One region of the Microbacterium sp. 05N427 genome, then DNA from elsewhere that is predicted to be linked to it. Evidence: predicted binding sites of a transcription regulator. Region 1 holds the regulator's gene; the other holds the start of a gene.
What was found. The regulator HspR, encoded in region 1, represses chaperone genes until heat shock. The targets are predictions, from matches to a motif close to AAGTTGAGTCNNNNNGACTCAACTT.
Positions count from the first base shown of each region.

Region 1 (7,419 bases):
GAGGTTCGCCGTCGAGGAGTACAGCGCGACCGGAGAGCGCCAGTTCGTGCCGCCCAACGCATCGGCCCAGGTGTCGCCGAACACGAAGAGCAGCCGCCCGTCGGGCGTGCGCGCAGGGATCCCGAGATCGGTCGCGCCGATCCCGTACTGCACCCCGGCCTGCGTGCCGGCGAGCACCTTCATTCGCGTGACGGTGAGCCCTGCGGCCGCGGCGGGGCCCACGCCCAGCGTCGAGACGCCGAGCGCGGCTCCCGCCGCGAGCGCTCCTTGCAGCAGACCCCGGCGGGTCAGCCCGCGGGCAGGACGGATCGCTTCTTCGGACATGGCCTTCTCCTCTTCGAGAACGTGGCAGGGCTATTTGAGTCCGGCCATCTTGATGTTGCCGATGATCTGACGCTGGAAGATCAGGAACAGGATCACGACCGGCGCCGCGGCCAGCACGGATCCGGCCATGAGCAGGCCGAGCTCGCTCGAGCCGCGCCCGGTGCGGAACTCGGCGAGATACTGCTGCAGCACGAACTTCTCCGGCGACGTGATCGTCATGATCGGCCACACGTACGAGTTCCAGTACGCGAGGAACGCGGTGATCCCCATCACGACGAACGGCGGCTTCGACAGCGGCAGGAAGATGCGCACGAAGATCCCGAATCGGCCGCAGCCGTCGAGCATCGCCGCCTCCTCGAGACTGGCCGGGATGTTCAGGTAGAACTGCCGGATGAAGAAGACCGATGCCGCGCTGGCCGCCCCCGGGATCACCAGCACCGCGAGCGTGTCGAGCATCGCGAGCTTCGTCACCACGATGAAGCTCGTGAGCAGGATCGTCATCCCCGGGATGAACATGGTGGTGATGACCGCGACCCACAGCGTCCGCTGGAACCGGAACTCGAGCCGGGCGAACGCGTAGGCGGCGAGCGAGTTCACCGTGAGGCTGAGCACCGTGAACAGGAGCGCCCCGAGGAAGGTCCAGCCGAGAGTGCGCAGGAAGGTCTCGTCGCCGAGGATCTTGCCGTAGTTCTCCCAGTGCCACACCTCGGGGAAGAACTGGAACGGAGTACTCAGCACCTCGGTCTTGGCCTTGAAGCCGGCGATCACCATCCACGCGAGCGGGAACAGCGCGGCGAGCAGGAAGATCAGGCCCGCCACGCCCTTGCCGACGAGCGCGGCCCAGCCGACGAAGCCGTGCGGAATCCTGATCCGACGGTGGTCCTTGCCGTCCAGGACGATCCGGGTGGTCTCGGGCACGGTGCTCTGGTGCGTCGCGCTCATCAGTCGACCAGCCTCTCGGAGTTGATGAACTTGAACACCAGAGCCGACACGGATCCCAGCACCACGAACAGCAGCAGCGCCGCGGCGATCGAGTAGCCCACGTTCACGTCGTTGCGGAAGTGGTTGAAGATGAACAGGTTCGGCAGCGTTGTCGAGTCCAGCGGGCCGCCCTGGGTCATGACGAGGGGCAGCTCGAACTGCTGGATGGCGGCGACGAATCCCGTGATGAGCAGGTACAGGGACACGTTCTTCATCTGCGGCAGCGTGATGTAGAAGGTCTTCTGCCACCAGCCGGCGCCCTCCATTGCGGCCGCCTCGTAGTACTCCGTCGGGATGTCGACCATCGCGGCGACCATGATGAGCGAGGTCAGGCCCATGCCGAGCCAGACCGCGGGCACGGCCACGGCGAGGAGCGACCAGGCCGGATCCCCGATCCAGGAGACCGCGTCGATGTGGAAGGCGGCGAGCACCGCGTTCAGGATCCCGCCGTCGTACGCGTAGATCACCACGAAGATGATCGACGCGATGACTCCGGAGATGATCGTGGGGATGTAGATGCTGACCTTGAGGATCGTCGCCATCCGGCGCGAGAGGCTCACCACGAGGCTCGCGAACAGGAACGCGAGCACGAGCATCGGCGGCACCGTTAGCAGGACGAACAGGAAGCCGCGGCCGATCGTCGCGACGAACAGCGGGTCTGTCAGCACATCGGCGTAGTTCTTCCAGCCGACGAACTGCGGATCCTTGTAGAAGCTCCAGTCCTGGAAGGACAGGAACCCCGCGTACACGGCAGGCCAGACGACGAAGATTCCGAGCAGGATCGCCACGGGGGCGAGCATCAGATAGGCGAGCTTCGTGTCGCGATGCCGGTACCGCGCATGCCGGCGCTTGCCCGTGCGCCGGTCGTCGATCGCTTCGGTGGACATCGTCTCTCCCCGTCGTTCTGTGGTGCCGGACGCGGTCTGCGCGGTCGGGGACGGCCGCGCAGCGGTCCCCGACCGCGCCGCGCTCACTTCTTGGGAGCCTTGCTGGGCAGATCCTGCGACTGGATGACCTTCTGGATCGCGGCGTCGGCCGTGTTGATCGCGTCATCCGGCGAGGCCGCGCCCTTCATCACCGACTCCATAGCCGTCCCGACCGCGAGCGACACGTCCCACGGGTAGGTGGGCTCGGGGATCGCGTCCGGCGCGATGTCCTTCGTGATGACCTTGGACCACGGGGCCTTGGCCGCGGCCTCGTCCTTCGCGACGGCGTCCTGCACCGAGGCGCGTACGGGGACCTTGGTGAACTGCGTGTTCACGAAGAAGGGCACGAGGTTCTGCGGATCGCCGGCGAGCGACCACTCCAGGAACTTGCCCGCGGCCTCGGCGTTCTTGCTCTTCGCGTCGATGACCCACTTGAAGTTGCCGAGCGTGGTGGCGGTGCGTCCGTCGGCGTTCGAGGCGCTCGGGAAGGCGCCGATCCCGGTCTTGGCGAGGAGGTCGGGGTAGTCGGATCCGATCTCGGACATCATCCACGAGCCGGACACCTTGAAGGCCACCTTCTTCTGCCCGAAGTCCTTGCCCTCGACGTAGGCGGCGAGCGCCTGCTTGGGCATGTACCCCTTGTCCCACAGCTCCTTGTACTTGGACATCAGGTCGCGGTATGCGGCGTTGTCGATGTTCGGCGACTTCCAGTCGTCGGTGAGCGCCGTGTGCCCTGCGGCGTTGTACTGCTGACCGACGGTCGACCAGGCGAAGGTGATCGCGTCGGATGCGGGCGAGATGCAGTACTGGCCCTGGGCGAGCGTCGGCTGGATCTTGGCGCAGTCGGCGAGCAGGTCGTCCCACGTGGCGGGAGCCTTGTCGGTGTCGACACCGGCTTTGGAGAGCATGTCCTTGTTCCAGAACAGCACCGTCTGGGCCTCCTGCAGGAGCGGGTAGGCGTAGTAGGTTCCGTCGATCTCGGACACCGACTTCGCGGAGTCGATGATCTCGCCGAGCTTCGACTTGTCGACGACCTTGCCGAGGTCGTACAGCTGACCGGCGTTCACCGCGTCCTGGATGCTGCCGGAGTGCGTGTAGACGTCGGGGGCCTTGCCCGCGGCCTGGGCGGCCTTCATCTTCTGGTCCCAGGCATCGGCCGGGATCTCGGTGTCTTTGACGACGATCTTGTCCTGCGAGGCGTTGAACTTCTTGACGATGTCCTTGTACCAGGCGTTCTCGGGCGGAGTGAACGTGCGGTGCCAGAACTCGATCGTGGTCTTGCCGGAGGAATCGCCTCCGCCGCCTGCGGCCTGGCCAGGGGTGCTCGAGCCGCAGCCTGCGAGCAGTCCTACCGCCGTGATGCCGCCGAGAGCGGCCATCACCACCCGGCGCGTGCGCTGTGTGTCCGTCTTCATGGGTTCCTCCTCGGGAACACGACTTCCTCGTCGAATCGGTGCTGGGTCCGGCACGGGGGGCCGGGTCCGCGGTCGCGCTGAGTCGGCATCGACCGGGTTGCACTCAGAGTAGGCGAAATCGATTTCAGACACAAGACGCTTTTCGTCAGATCAGCAACTCCGTGCGGTCGAGTGCCGATTTCGTCTTCTGCGGAACTCCGGGTAACCCTTTCGGACGCTTTGCAGGCCCCTTGAGCGCTCCGCACGGGAAATCGATTTCAGATGCGTTATCCCCCGTAGGAGGACCCCCGCGCGGGCGCCCCGGCGGGCACACGGACGGAGCCCGCTCGCGCTCAGCGGGCGCTGTCGTCCGGGTCGTCGGCGAGGTCGTCCGCGTGCTCCGGAGGGCTCCCCCACGGACGCCACAGCACGACCTCGGTGGAGCGGCGGATCCGGCGCCCGGACGGGACGGCCATGACGGATCCGGTCGTTCCCGCGGCGAACACCCGCACGCCGGGGCGGTTGGCGCGCTCCTCGCGCAGCGCGAGCTCGAGCTCGACAACGCGGCGGTGCAGTGTGCGCACCTCGTCCTCAAGGTCGAGCAGGCGCGCGATCGCGGGAAGGCTCATGCCCTCGCTGGAGAGCTGGGCGACCTCGCGCAGCTGCTCGATGTCGCGCATCGAATAGCGGCGGGATCCGCCACGGGTGCGGCCGGGCACGACCAGGCCGATCCGGTCGTACTGCCGGAGGGTCTGCGGGTGCATCCCGGCGAGCTCGGCGGCGACCGCGATCGCGAAGACCGGGGTGTCGGCGCTCATGCGCTCATCAGGCACAGCGCACCTCCTGGGCGGTCACGGTCGCCGAGCGGGCGCCCTTCGTCTCGCTCCGCTCGCTCAGGGACCGGCCACGAACCGGTCCCTGAGCGAGGAGCGCAGCGACGAACCGGTCCCTGAGCGAGGAGCGCAGCGACGAGACGAAGGGCGCTCGGGGACCGGCGGCGAACCGGTCCCTGAGCGAGGAGCGCAGCGACGAGACGAAGGGCGCTCGGGGACCCCATGGTCAGGCCCGCGCCTTCGCCAGCAGCTCGGCGCGCGGGTTCTCCGCGGGCTCGGCCGCGCGGAAGCGCTCCAGGGCCTCGCGCGCGGCATCATCGAGGTGCGACGGCACCGCGACCTGGACCTCGGCGAGCAGGTCGCCGACTCCCTTGGACGTCGTGACGCCACGGCCCTTGACCCGCAGCACCCGGCCGGACGGCGTTCCCGCCGCGACCTTGAGCTTGACCGGATCGCCGCCGAGGGTCGGCACCTCGATGGTGGCGCCGAGCGCCGCCTCGGTGAAGGTGATCGGCACGGTGACGCGCAGATTCAGCCCATCGCGGGTGAATACCGGGTGGGGCTTGACGGCGACCTGCACCACGATGTCGCCGTTCTCGCCGCCGTCGGGCGAAGGCCGGCCGCGGCCGCGGAGGCGGATCTTCTGCCCGTCCTTCACACCGGCGGGGATCTTCACCTTGAGCGGTCGGCCGTCCTCACCCTGCAGCGTCACGGTCTCACCCTGCACCGCGGTCGCGAACGACAGTGTCGTGCGGGCCGTGACGTCGGCGCCCTTCTGCGGCCCTCCGTAGCCCCTGAAGCCGCCGGACGGCTGCCCGAAGCGTCCGGATCCGAAGGATCCGCCGCCCTGGTTGAACATCGCGAAGATGTCGTCGAAGTCGCCCTGCTGCCCGCCACGACCCCGGCCGAACGCGCTGAACACGTCCTCGAAGCCGCCGTTGCCGGCGCTCCCCGGAGCCGTGAAGCGCGCCCCGCCGGCGCCCATCGCGCGGATCTGGTCGTACTCGGCACGCTGCTCGGTGTCGGAGAGCACCGAGTACGCCTCGCTGATCTCCTTGAACTTCGCCTCCGCCGCGGCATCGCCGGGGTTGGAGTCGGGGTGGTACTTGCGCGCGAGCTTGCGGTAGGTCTTCTTCAGATCCGCCTCGGACACGTCCTTGGAGACGCCGAGGGTCTTGTAGAAGTCCCTGTCGAACCAGTCCTGGCTAGCCATAGGTTAAACGGTCCCTGAGCCCGCCGAAGGGTCAGCGGGAACGGCGACGACGACCTTGGCGGGACGCAGCTCGACATCGCCCAGGCGGTAGCCCACCTCGACGACCTCGAGCACGACGGCCTTCGCAACGCCCGGAGTGGGCTGCTGGAAGATCGCCTCGTGCTGCTGCGGGTCGAAGTCGTCGCCCTTCTCACCGTAGGAGACCACTCCGAGGCGCTCGACGACCGAGCGCACCTTGTCGGCGATCGCGGCGAAGGGGGTGCCCTCCTCCAGATCGCCGTGCGCGGCGGCACGGTCGAGGTCGTCGAGCACGGGGATCAGGCCCTTGGCGGCCTCGCCCTTCGCGCGCTGGATCTCGACACCGCGCTGCTCCTCGGTGCGACGGCGGTAATTCGCGTACTCGGCCTGCAGGCGCTTGAGGTCGACGAGCAGGGTGTGCTCGGCGTCGTGGAGGGCTGCATCCTCCACAGCATCCTCGGCGAGCGCGTCGTCGTTCTGCGCGATGTTCAGGATGTCGTCGACCGTGAGCTCTTCTGCGCCCTGCGGGTCATCGGCCCCGGCCGCGGGGCCGGACGCGTTCGCGTCCGACCCCTGGCCGCCGACCTCACGGCCCTCTTCGGGCTCTTCGAAGTCCTTGGGATCCGTCATTACTTCTTCTCGTCCTCGTCGTCCACGACCTCGGCGTCCACGACGTCCTCATCGGACGCCGCGTCCTCACCGGCCGGGGCACCCTCGGGAGCGCCGGGGGCCGCGTCGGCCTGGGACTGCGCGTAGATCGCCTCGCCGAGCTTCGTCTGAGACTGGTTCAGCTTGTCGAACGCGGTCTTCACTGCCTCGTCGTCGTCACCGGCCAGTGCGGTCTTCAGCGCGTCGACGTCGGCCTTGACCTCGGTCTTGACGTCCTCGGGGAGCTTGTCCTCGTTCTCCGAGATGAGCTTCTCGATCGAGTAGGACAGCGTCTCGGCCTGGTTGCGGACCTCGGCCGACTCGCGGCGCTTCTTGTCCTCGGCGGCGTGCTCCTCCGCCTCGCGCACCATGCGGTCGATGTCGTCCTTCGAGAGCGACGAGCCGCCCGTGATGGTCATCGACTGCTCCTTGCCCGTGCCCTTGTCCTTGGCGGACACGTGCACGATGCCGTTCGCGTCGATGTCGAAGGTGACCTCGATCTGGGGGATGCCGCGCGGAGCCGGCGCGATGCCGGTCAGCTCGAACGTGCCCAGCGGCTTGTTGTCGCGGGTGAACTCGCGCTCGCCCTGGAAGACCTGGATCGCGACCGACGGCTGGTTGTCGTCGGCGGTCGTGAAGGTCTCGCTGCGCTTGGTCGGGATGGCCGTGTTCCGCTCGATGAGCTTGGTCATCATGCCGCCCTTGGTCTCGATGCCGAGGCTCAGCGGGGTGACGTCGATGAGGAGGACGTCCTTGCGCTCGCCCTTCAGGACACCGGCCTGCAGGGCGGCGCCGACGGCGACGACCTCGTCCGGGTTCACGCCCTTGTTGGCCTCCTTGCCGGTCTCGCGCTTGACGAGCTCGGCCACGGCGGGCATGCGGGTGGAACCACCGACGAGCACGACGTGCGCGATGTCGCCGACCTTGATGCCCGCCTCGCGGATGACGTCCTCGAAGGGCTTCTTGGTGCGGTCGAGGAGGTCCTTGGTGAGGTCCTCGAACTTCGCGCGGGTGATCGTCTCACTGAGCGACACGGGGCCGTTCTCGGTGAGCGAGAGGTACGGCAGGTTGACGCTTGCCGA
Region 1 covers NZ_JBFTMT010000001.1:475,842-483,260, reverse strand. Annotated here, with positions in the region: gene AC1DG4_RS02315 (DUF4185 domain-containing protein) at 1-324, opposite strand, end outside; gene AC1DG4_RS02310 (carbohydrate ABC transporter permease) at 355-1,266, opposite strand; gene AC1DG4_RS02305 (carbohydrate ABC transporter permease) at 1,266-2,192, opposite strand; gene AC1DG4_RS02300 (ABC transporter substrate-binding protein) at 2,276-3,646, opposite strand; gene AC1DG4_RS02295 (heat shock protein transcriptional repressor HspR) at 3,979-4,443, opposite strand; gene AC1DG4_RS02290 (DnaJ C-terminal domain-containing protein) at 4,685-5,671, opposite strand; gene AC1DG4_RS02285 (nucleotide exchange factor GrpE) at 5,675-6,319, opposite strand; gene dnaK (molecular chaperone DnaK) at 6,319-7,419, opposite strand, start outside.

Region 2 (7,419 bases), on a different contig from region 1:
TGTAGCTGGATCCGGCCGGCGCCTTCGTCGACTCCACGCCGGTCGGGCTCGCGTTGCAGAAGTCGGTGGTGTCCGGATTCGTGCCTGCGGCGTTGAGGGCATCGTTCGGCTTCGCCGTGTCGAAGTTCGAGCCCGTGTACCAGTTCCACTGGCGGATGCCGCCGTTGCTGCCGTCGGGCTCGTTGTAGTAGTTCGCGTGCGACTCGCCGAAGTGGAACGTGCCGTCGGCGTCCATGAACGGGCTGGCCGGGGTGTCGTCGGGGTAGTTCCACGTGCTGTTGTCGACCGAGTCCGTGGTCACGGTCGCTGCAGCGGGTTTGGGTGTCGGTGTGGGCGTCGGCGTCGGGGTCGGCGTGACGATCGGATCGGTCGTGTAGGCGACGATCTCGGAGGCCGAGGCGTTGTTCGAGCCGTTCACCGCGTCGAGGATCTTGAACTCGACGTAGCGCGCCGACACCGGCTGGGTGAACGTGACGTACTGGATCTGCGTGCTGCTCGTCGGCTGCGAGAACGTCGCGGTGCCGGCGGGCGTCCAGCCGCTGCTCTTGCCGTCCTTGGCGATGGCCGCGTCGTTCGTGGTGAGCACCTGCACGTCCTTGGCCGGGCCGTTGCCCTGCACCTTGACGGAGTAGCCGAGCCCGGTGAGGGTGTGCTCGGCGCCGATGTCGAACGTGAGGTAGTGCGGCATCGGATCCGGCGTGCCGCCGTTGTAGTTCGACGCCCACTGGGTGGAGTAGTCGCCGTCGAACGCGCCCTTCGCGGTGCCGTCGAGGGAGGGCGGGGCGGGGTAGGGGGCCGACTCGGAGTCGACGTCGAGCAGCGCGTAACCCGTATCGGGGATCGCGGCGCCCGCGGGAGGGGCGGGGTCGGCGTGCGCCGGGGCGACGGCGCCGAGGGTCAGCGTCGTCGCGGCGATCGCGAGTGCGGCGCCGGCGGCGAGAACGCCCCGTGATCGACGGGGGAGGGACAGGATCTGTGGAGGCATCGGTCTTCCTTGCTGCGTCATCGAGGCGGGGAGAACACGGGCCACGGTACTCGCAAGTTATCGCTAACATCAAGACTCTTCTGCGAAATTCGCCGCTTTCGGCGCGCGGGAGATATCGCGAACATCGTCGAGTCCACGGGCGCGACGAGGCGAGAGCGGGCGGCGAACTCGGTCCGGGCTGTCAGCGACGGGGTGCGGCGGTCGAGCGGCGCACGACGAGCTGCGGCGCGATCGATTCGGCCGGGGGCACGGCGCCGGGATGGGAGATCGCATGCAGGAGGTGCTCGACGGCGATGCGGCCCACGTCGACGAACGGCTGAGCGACCGTGGTGAGCGCGGGGGAGCAGAACTCCGCGAGCGGGATGTCATCGACGCCCACGATCGACACCTCGTCGGGGATCGTCCGCCCGAGCTCGGCGAACGCCCGCGCGAGGCCGAACGCCATCTCGTCGCTCGCGACGAACACGGCGGTGACTTCGGGGATGCGTGCCAGGATCTGGCCGGCCCGATGGCCCGAGGCGGGAGACCAGTCCCCGGCGATCTCGGGCGGCGCCTCGCGGCCGGCGTCGGCGAGCGCCTCGCGCCAGCCCAGGGTGCGGCTCGAGGCGTCGAGCCACTGCTGTGGTCCTGCCACGTGCCAGACCGTTTCGTGGCCGAGATCCAGCAGATGGCGAGTCGCGATCCGTCCGACCTCGCGCTGATCGACGGCGACCACCTGGGTCGATGCCGTGCGCGAGCCGTCGATCGTGATCGTCGGCAGCGTGCGGGTCAGTTCGTCGATCGCGCGCGTGGTCGAGATCAGCGGCACCGCGAGCACGATGCCCTCGACGCCCTGGTCGGCGAGGCGCGACATCGCCCGCTCGATCTCGCCGGCATCGAGCGAGGGCGTCGTGACCGAGTTCACGATGTACCCCGCCTCGGACGCGGTGGTCTCGATGCCGGCCGCGACCGCGCCCCGCGAGTAGAAGCCCGTGCGAAGAGACACGACCCCGATCGCCCTGCTGCGCCCGGAGGACAGGGCGCGGGCCGCATTGTTGCGCCGGTAGCCGAGCTGATCGACCGCGGCGAGCACCTTCGCCCTGGTCTCGGGCTGCACGCTCGGATTGCCGCTCAGCGTGCGCGAGACGGTCTGCGCCGAGACTCCGGCCAGGCGTGCGACGTCGGCCATCCCCGGGATGCGGCGGGGATCCGGCGTCGCTGCGGTCGTCATGGGGTCCGATCGTGGGTGGGCGCCCGGGCGTGGTCCCGGCACAGGAGCATGATATCGATCACATCCGGAGGTGCGCGCGAGGCGCCTCCGCGGGCGTCGCACGGGCATAGCCTGGATCCGTGACCTCCTCCGAACCGGACGCTCCGCTCGCGGTGCTCCTGGACGGCGCCCGTGTCGCCCTCGCCGGACTGCCCCAGGAGGCGCTCGGTCGTGAGAAGACCTCGCGATGGCGGGCGCCGCGGATCGTCCGCGCCGGATCCGCGTGGCACCTCGGCGTGCTCCTGATCGCGGACGACGCCGTGTTCGCCACGGCCGAGGTGCTGCGCTCCGCGGCACCGGTGCGCCGGGGCTACGCGGCGGAATCGGCGCGCGCGAGGGCGGAGCGCCGGGCCGAGGCGTCGCGCGGCGGCTTCGCAGACGGCGAGACCGTGCACGTGGGCTGGACCCCGATCGATGTGGCCGCCGTGGCGGCGGGCGGCTCCTCCGGCCCGCTCGCGCTGGTGGACGGCGTGCCGTCGGTGCGGTGGTCCGCGTCCGGCGGATTCGTGCCCCTCTCCGCCTACCTGGACGACCGGATCGCGTTGCTGCGTGGGGAGCGCTGAGGTCCTTCGTCTCGCTGCGCTCGCTCAGGAACCGGGGACGGAGCGAGGAGCGCTGAGGTCCTTCGTCTCGCTGCGCTCGCTCAGGAACCGGGGGTTGCGCTCGCTCAGGAACCGGGGCGGTACCCGGTCCCTGAGCGAGGAGCGGAGCGACGAGACGAAGGGCGCGGTTCAGCGATCGCGGCGACGAGCCAGGGCGCGCTCGCCGAAGCGGTGCAGGATCCGGGCCGGCTCTGTCACGACGGATCCGAGCACGGCCTCCTGCACAGTGTGGAAGGCGTCGGGGTCGAAGTATCCCGTGGTGCGGTAGAACACCATGCGGTCGGCGAAGTCGCGCGGGGACGGCTCGGGGTGGAACTGCGTCGCGTACAGGTCGGTGCCCACGCGATACGCCTGCACGGGGCAGGTGTCGTTGCCGGCGAGCAGGACCGCGCCGGGCGGCACCTCCGCCGAGCCCTCCTTGTGCGCCGTGAAGGCGTGGAACACCGGTCCGGCGGGGCCGAACAGCGGATCCGCCGCGGCGTCCGTCGTGCAGCGGATCTCGGCCGCGGTCGCCTCTTCTGGCGTGTCCATACCGACGTCGCCGCCGAGGAGGCGGGTGACCACGCCGATCCCGAAGCACGTGAAGAACGCGGTCGTGGCGCCGTCGATCGCGTGCTCGGCGATCCGCTCCAGATCCGCCTCGACCCGTCGCTGCGCCTCGGACTTGCGGACGTCGGTGACGTTGAACGGGGAGCCGCCGATCACGAAGCCGGCGTAGCGGTCGAACACGTCCTCGGGCAGTGCGGCGGTGGTGAGGTCGATGCGGTCGAGCGCGTCGGCGTCGACGCCGAGGGCGACACGGAAGGACGCGCGCTCCGCCGTCGCCGCATCCAGCTCAGGGCGCACGCCGACATACAGAAGCGAGGCCATCCCTGGATTCTAGGCGAGCGGCGAGGGTCGGCGGAGTCGCGCTGCAACGGTCCGGAACACACGGGAGAGGGGGCGGGAATACTCGCCGCAGGGTCGCGTTGAACTTGACAGCACAACGCTCAAGTTTGAGAGGAAGCGAAATGCCCAACGACTTCACCGATGCGGGTTCGGGCTCGTTCGACGAGTTCCTCGCCCGCTACCTCGCCGGTGAGCAGGCCCGGCAGACCCGGTCGATCGACCTCAGCCGGTTCCTCACCGTGCGCACCCAGCGCATCCTGCAGCGCGCCGGCCGCTTCGCGCTCGAGCGCGGCCAGACCGAGCTCGACGCGCTCCACGTCCTCCGCACGATCGTCGAGGACGACGCGGTCGAGCAGGCGATCCGCAACATCGGCGTCGGCCCGCAAACCATCGTCGACGCCGTCGACACGCGACTGCCCGCGCCGGGCGAGACGTCCGACGTCGAGGCCGCGACCATCACCCCGAGTGCCAGCCGCGCGCTGTTCCACGCCTACCAGGTCGCGCGCTCGTCCGGCGCGACCTACATCGAGCCGGAGCACGTGTTCTTCGCGCTCGTGCTCGGGCAGGATGCCCCCGCGGGCCAGATCCTCGCCCGTGTCGGCGTCACCGCCGAGGCCCTGACCCAGGGCCTGCGTGAACCCATGCCCGCGGGCACGGCCCAGGATCAGGACGAGGCGACGACCCCGTCCGGATCCGAGACGCCGATGCTCGACCAGTTCGGTCTCGATCTCACGGCGCGTGCGCGCGCGGGCGAGCTCGATCCCGTGATCGGTCGCGCCTCCGAGATCGAGCAGACCATCGAGATCCTCAGCCGCCGCACCAAGAACAACCCGGTGCTGATCGGCGAGGCCGGCGTCGGCAAGACTGCGATCGTCGAGGGCCTCGCCCGCGCGATCGTCGACGGCGCAGTGCCCGCGCAGCTCAAGGACCGTCGCGTCGTGGCGCTCGATCTGCCCGCGATGCTCTCCGGCACCCGCTATCGCGGCGACTTCGAAGAGCGCCTGACCAAGACCATGGACGAGATCGCCGCGCACAAGGGCGAGATCATCGTCTTCATCGACGAGGTGCACACGGTCGTCGGCGCGGGCGGATCCGGAGAGGGCGGCATGGATGCCGGCAACATCCTGAAGCCGCGCCTCGCCCGGGGCGACCTGCACCTGGTCGGCGCGACCACGCTCTCGGAGTACCGCAGGATCGAGAAGGATCCGGCCCTGGAGCGCCGCTTCCAGCCCGTGAAGGTCGCGGAGCCCTCGATCGAGGACGCGGTGCGCATCCTCGAGGGGCTCAAGCCCGCGTATGAGCAGCACCACGCCATCGCCTACACGGATGAGGCGATCCGCGCCGCCGTCGAGCTGAGCGCTCGGTACCTGCCCGACCGGGTGCTGCCGGACAAGGCGATCGACCTGATCGACCAGGCCGGCGCGCGGCTGCGGCTCCGTCTCGGCGTCGTGACCGACGTCGCGGCGCTGTTCGCCGAGCTGGCCGACCTCGAGGCGCGCAAGAACGCCGCGGTCGGCGCCGAGCACTACGAGGAGGCCTCGCGGATCCGCGATGAGATCGCCGCGGTACAGGCCCGGATCGACGACGCCGGCACCCCTGCCGGCCCCGTCGACCCCGAGCCCGCGATCGTAGGGGAGGCGGACATCGCCGCGGTGATCGCGCGCGCCACCGGGATCCCGGTCAGCCGGGTGTCCGAGAGCGAGCGTGAGCGGCTGGCGGACCTCGAGTCCGACCTGCACGCCCGCGTGATCGGGCAGAATGACGCGGTCGCCGCCGTGGCGCGGGCCGTGCGCCGCAGCCGCACCGGCATGGGCGATGCCCGTCGGCCGGTCGGATCCTTCCTGTTCCTCGGCCCGACCGGCGTCGGCAAGACCGAGCTGGCCAAGGCCCTCGCCGACCGTCTCTTCGACGATGAGACCGCCGTGATCCGGTTCGACATGAGCGAGTTCGGCGAGCGGCACACGGTGTCGCGGCTCGTCGGTGCCCCTCCGGGATACGTCGGCTACGACGAGGCGGGGCAGCTCACCGAGCGCGTGCGGCGCAACCCCTACTCGATCGTGCTGTTCGACGAGATCGAGAAGGCGCACCCCGACGTGTTCAACCTGCTGCTGCAGGTGCTCGACGACGGCCGCCTGACCGACGGTCAGGGCCGCACGGTCGACTTCCGCAACACCGTGATCGTGATGACGTCGAACATCGGATCCGAGTTCCTCGCCTCGCGCTCGGGCGCGCTCGGGTTCGTCGCCTCGCAGGACTCCTCCGCAAACGGATTCGCCTCGCAGGAGGACCTGCGGGCGCGCGTGATGGGCAAGCTCCGCGAGGCCATGCGACCCGAGTTCCTGAACCGCATCGACGAGATCGTGCTGTTCCAGAAGCTCAGCCGCGAAGAGCTGGGCCGCATCGTGCGGCTCCTGCTCCAGGCGACGTCCCGGCGCCTGGCCGGGCGCGAGGTGACGCTCGACGTCACCGACGCCGCTGTGGCCTGGCTCGGCGAGCACGGCTACGAGCCGGAGTACGGGGCGCGTCCGCTGCGCCGCCTGATCCAGCGCGAGGTGGACGACCGCATCGCGGACCTGTTCGTCTCGGGGGAGCTGGGCGACGGCGGGCGCGTGGTCGTGGACGCGTCCGGCGACGCGCTGCGCGTCACCGCGATCGCGGAGATGGCGCAGGCGGCCTGACGCCGCCGTACGAAGGGCGGGGCGATCCACCGGGATCCCCCGCCCTTCGTGCGCGCAGGGGACGGCCCCAGTGGGCGGCTGGAGACGACTGCCCGCCGAATGCAGGACGGCCCGCCCAACTGCAGGACCGCGACGTGCATCCGGGCGTTCGCGGGCGTATCGCCCGCGTCGTTCCGGCTTGCGGCGTCCGGGTGGGCCGGGGCGCTCCTGCATTCGGGAGCGCGGCCCTGCATTCGGCGCCGCCGCGGTGTGCGGCCCGGCTCGCTCAACGGCCCCGGAGCAACCCGGTGCGCGGCGACTCAGCGGGAGGACGTGGCGCGGCGGCCTCGCACGACGCCGACGAACGCCTCGATGTCGGGCGTCGTGGCGGCGGCCGGCCAGGCCAGCAGCACCGGTGAGACCGGCGCATCGCGGAGGGGTCGGTACTCGACGTCCTTGCGGTGATACAGGCGCGCGAGCGACATCGGGGCGACGAGGATTCCGACACCCGAGGCGACGGTCGCGATCGCGTCCTCGACGGTCTCGAGCGGGGGGATCCGCGACGGCTCGGTCGGAAGATCGAGATCGCCCAGCACGTCCTCGCGCGTCGTGAGCAGCGTCTCGCCCTCCAGGTCTGCGGGGGAGAGTTCCTCGGCGGCGAGCAGATGGGACTCGGCTCCGACGATCACCACGGGCAGCTCCTCGTAGAGCGGGATCGCGTGCATGCCGTCCTTGTCGAACGGTGCGCGCACGAGCGCGAGGTCGACGGTGCCCTCGGTCAGCGCCGTGCGCTGCGCGGCGAAGGCGATCGGCACGAGTTCGAGCGTCACCTTCGGCATCCGCTCCTTCCAGGCGTCGATCCAGTGACCCGGAGTCGCGCCGGGGACCGCACCGAGGCGCAGGGTGCGCGGCTCATCGACCGGGGTCGGGGCGTCGAAGACGACCTTCTCCGCCTTCTTGCCGCGCGGTGCGGACTTGACGGCAGGTTTCCCGCCGCTCTTGCCCTTGCCGCCCGGACCGCCGACCGTGCTGCGGGCG
Region 2 covers NZ_JBFTMT010000014.1:14,643-22,061, reverse strand. Annotated here, with positions in the region: gene AC1DG4_RS14520 (discoidin domain-containing protein) at 1-985, opposite strand, end outside; gene AC1DG4_RS14515 (LacI family DNA-binding transcriptional regulator) at 1,167-2,195, opposite strand; gene AC1DG4_RS14510 (glutaminase) at 2,315-2,797, shown strand; gene AC1DG4_RS14505 (glutamine amidotransferase-related protein) at 2,966-3,706, opposite strand; gene AC1DG4_RS14500 (ATP-dependent Clp protease ATP-binding subunit) at 3,847-6,402, shown strand; gene AC1DG4_RS14495 (LysR family substrate-binding domain-containing protein) at 6,702-7,419, opposite strand, start outside.
Region 2: the regulator HspR is predicted to act here: its motif matches at 3,808-3,832, upstream of AC1DG4_RS14500 (ATP-dependent Clp protease ATP-binding subunit).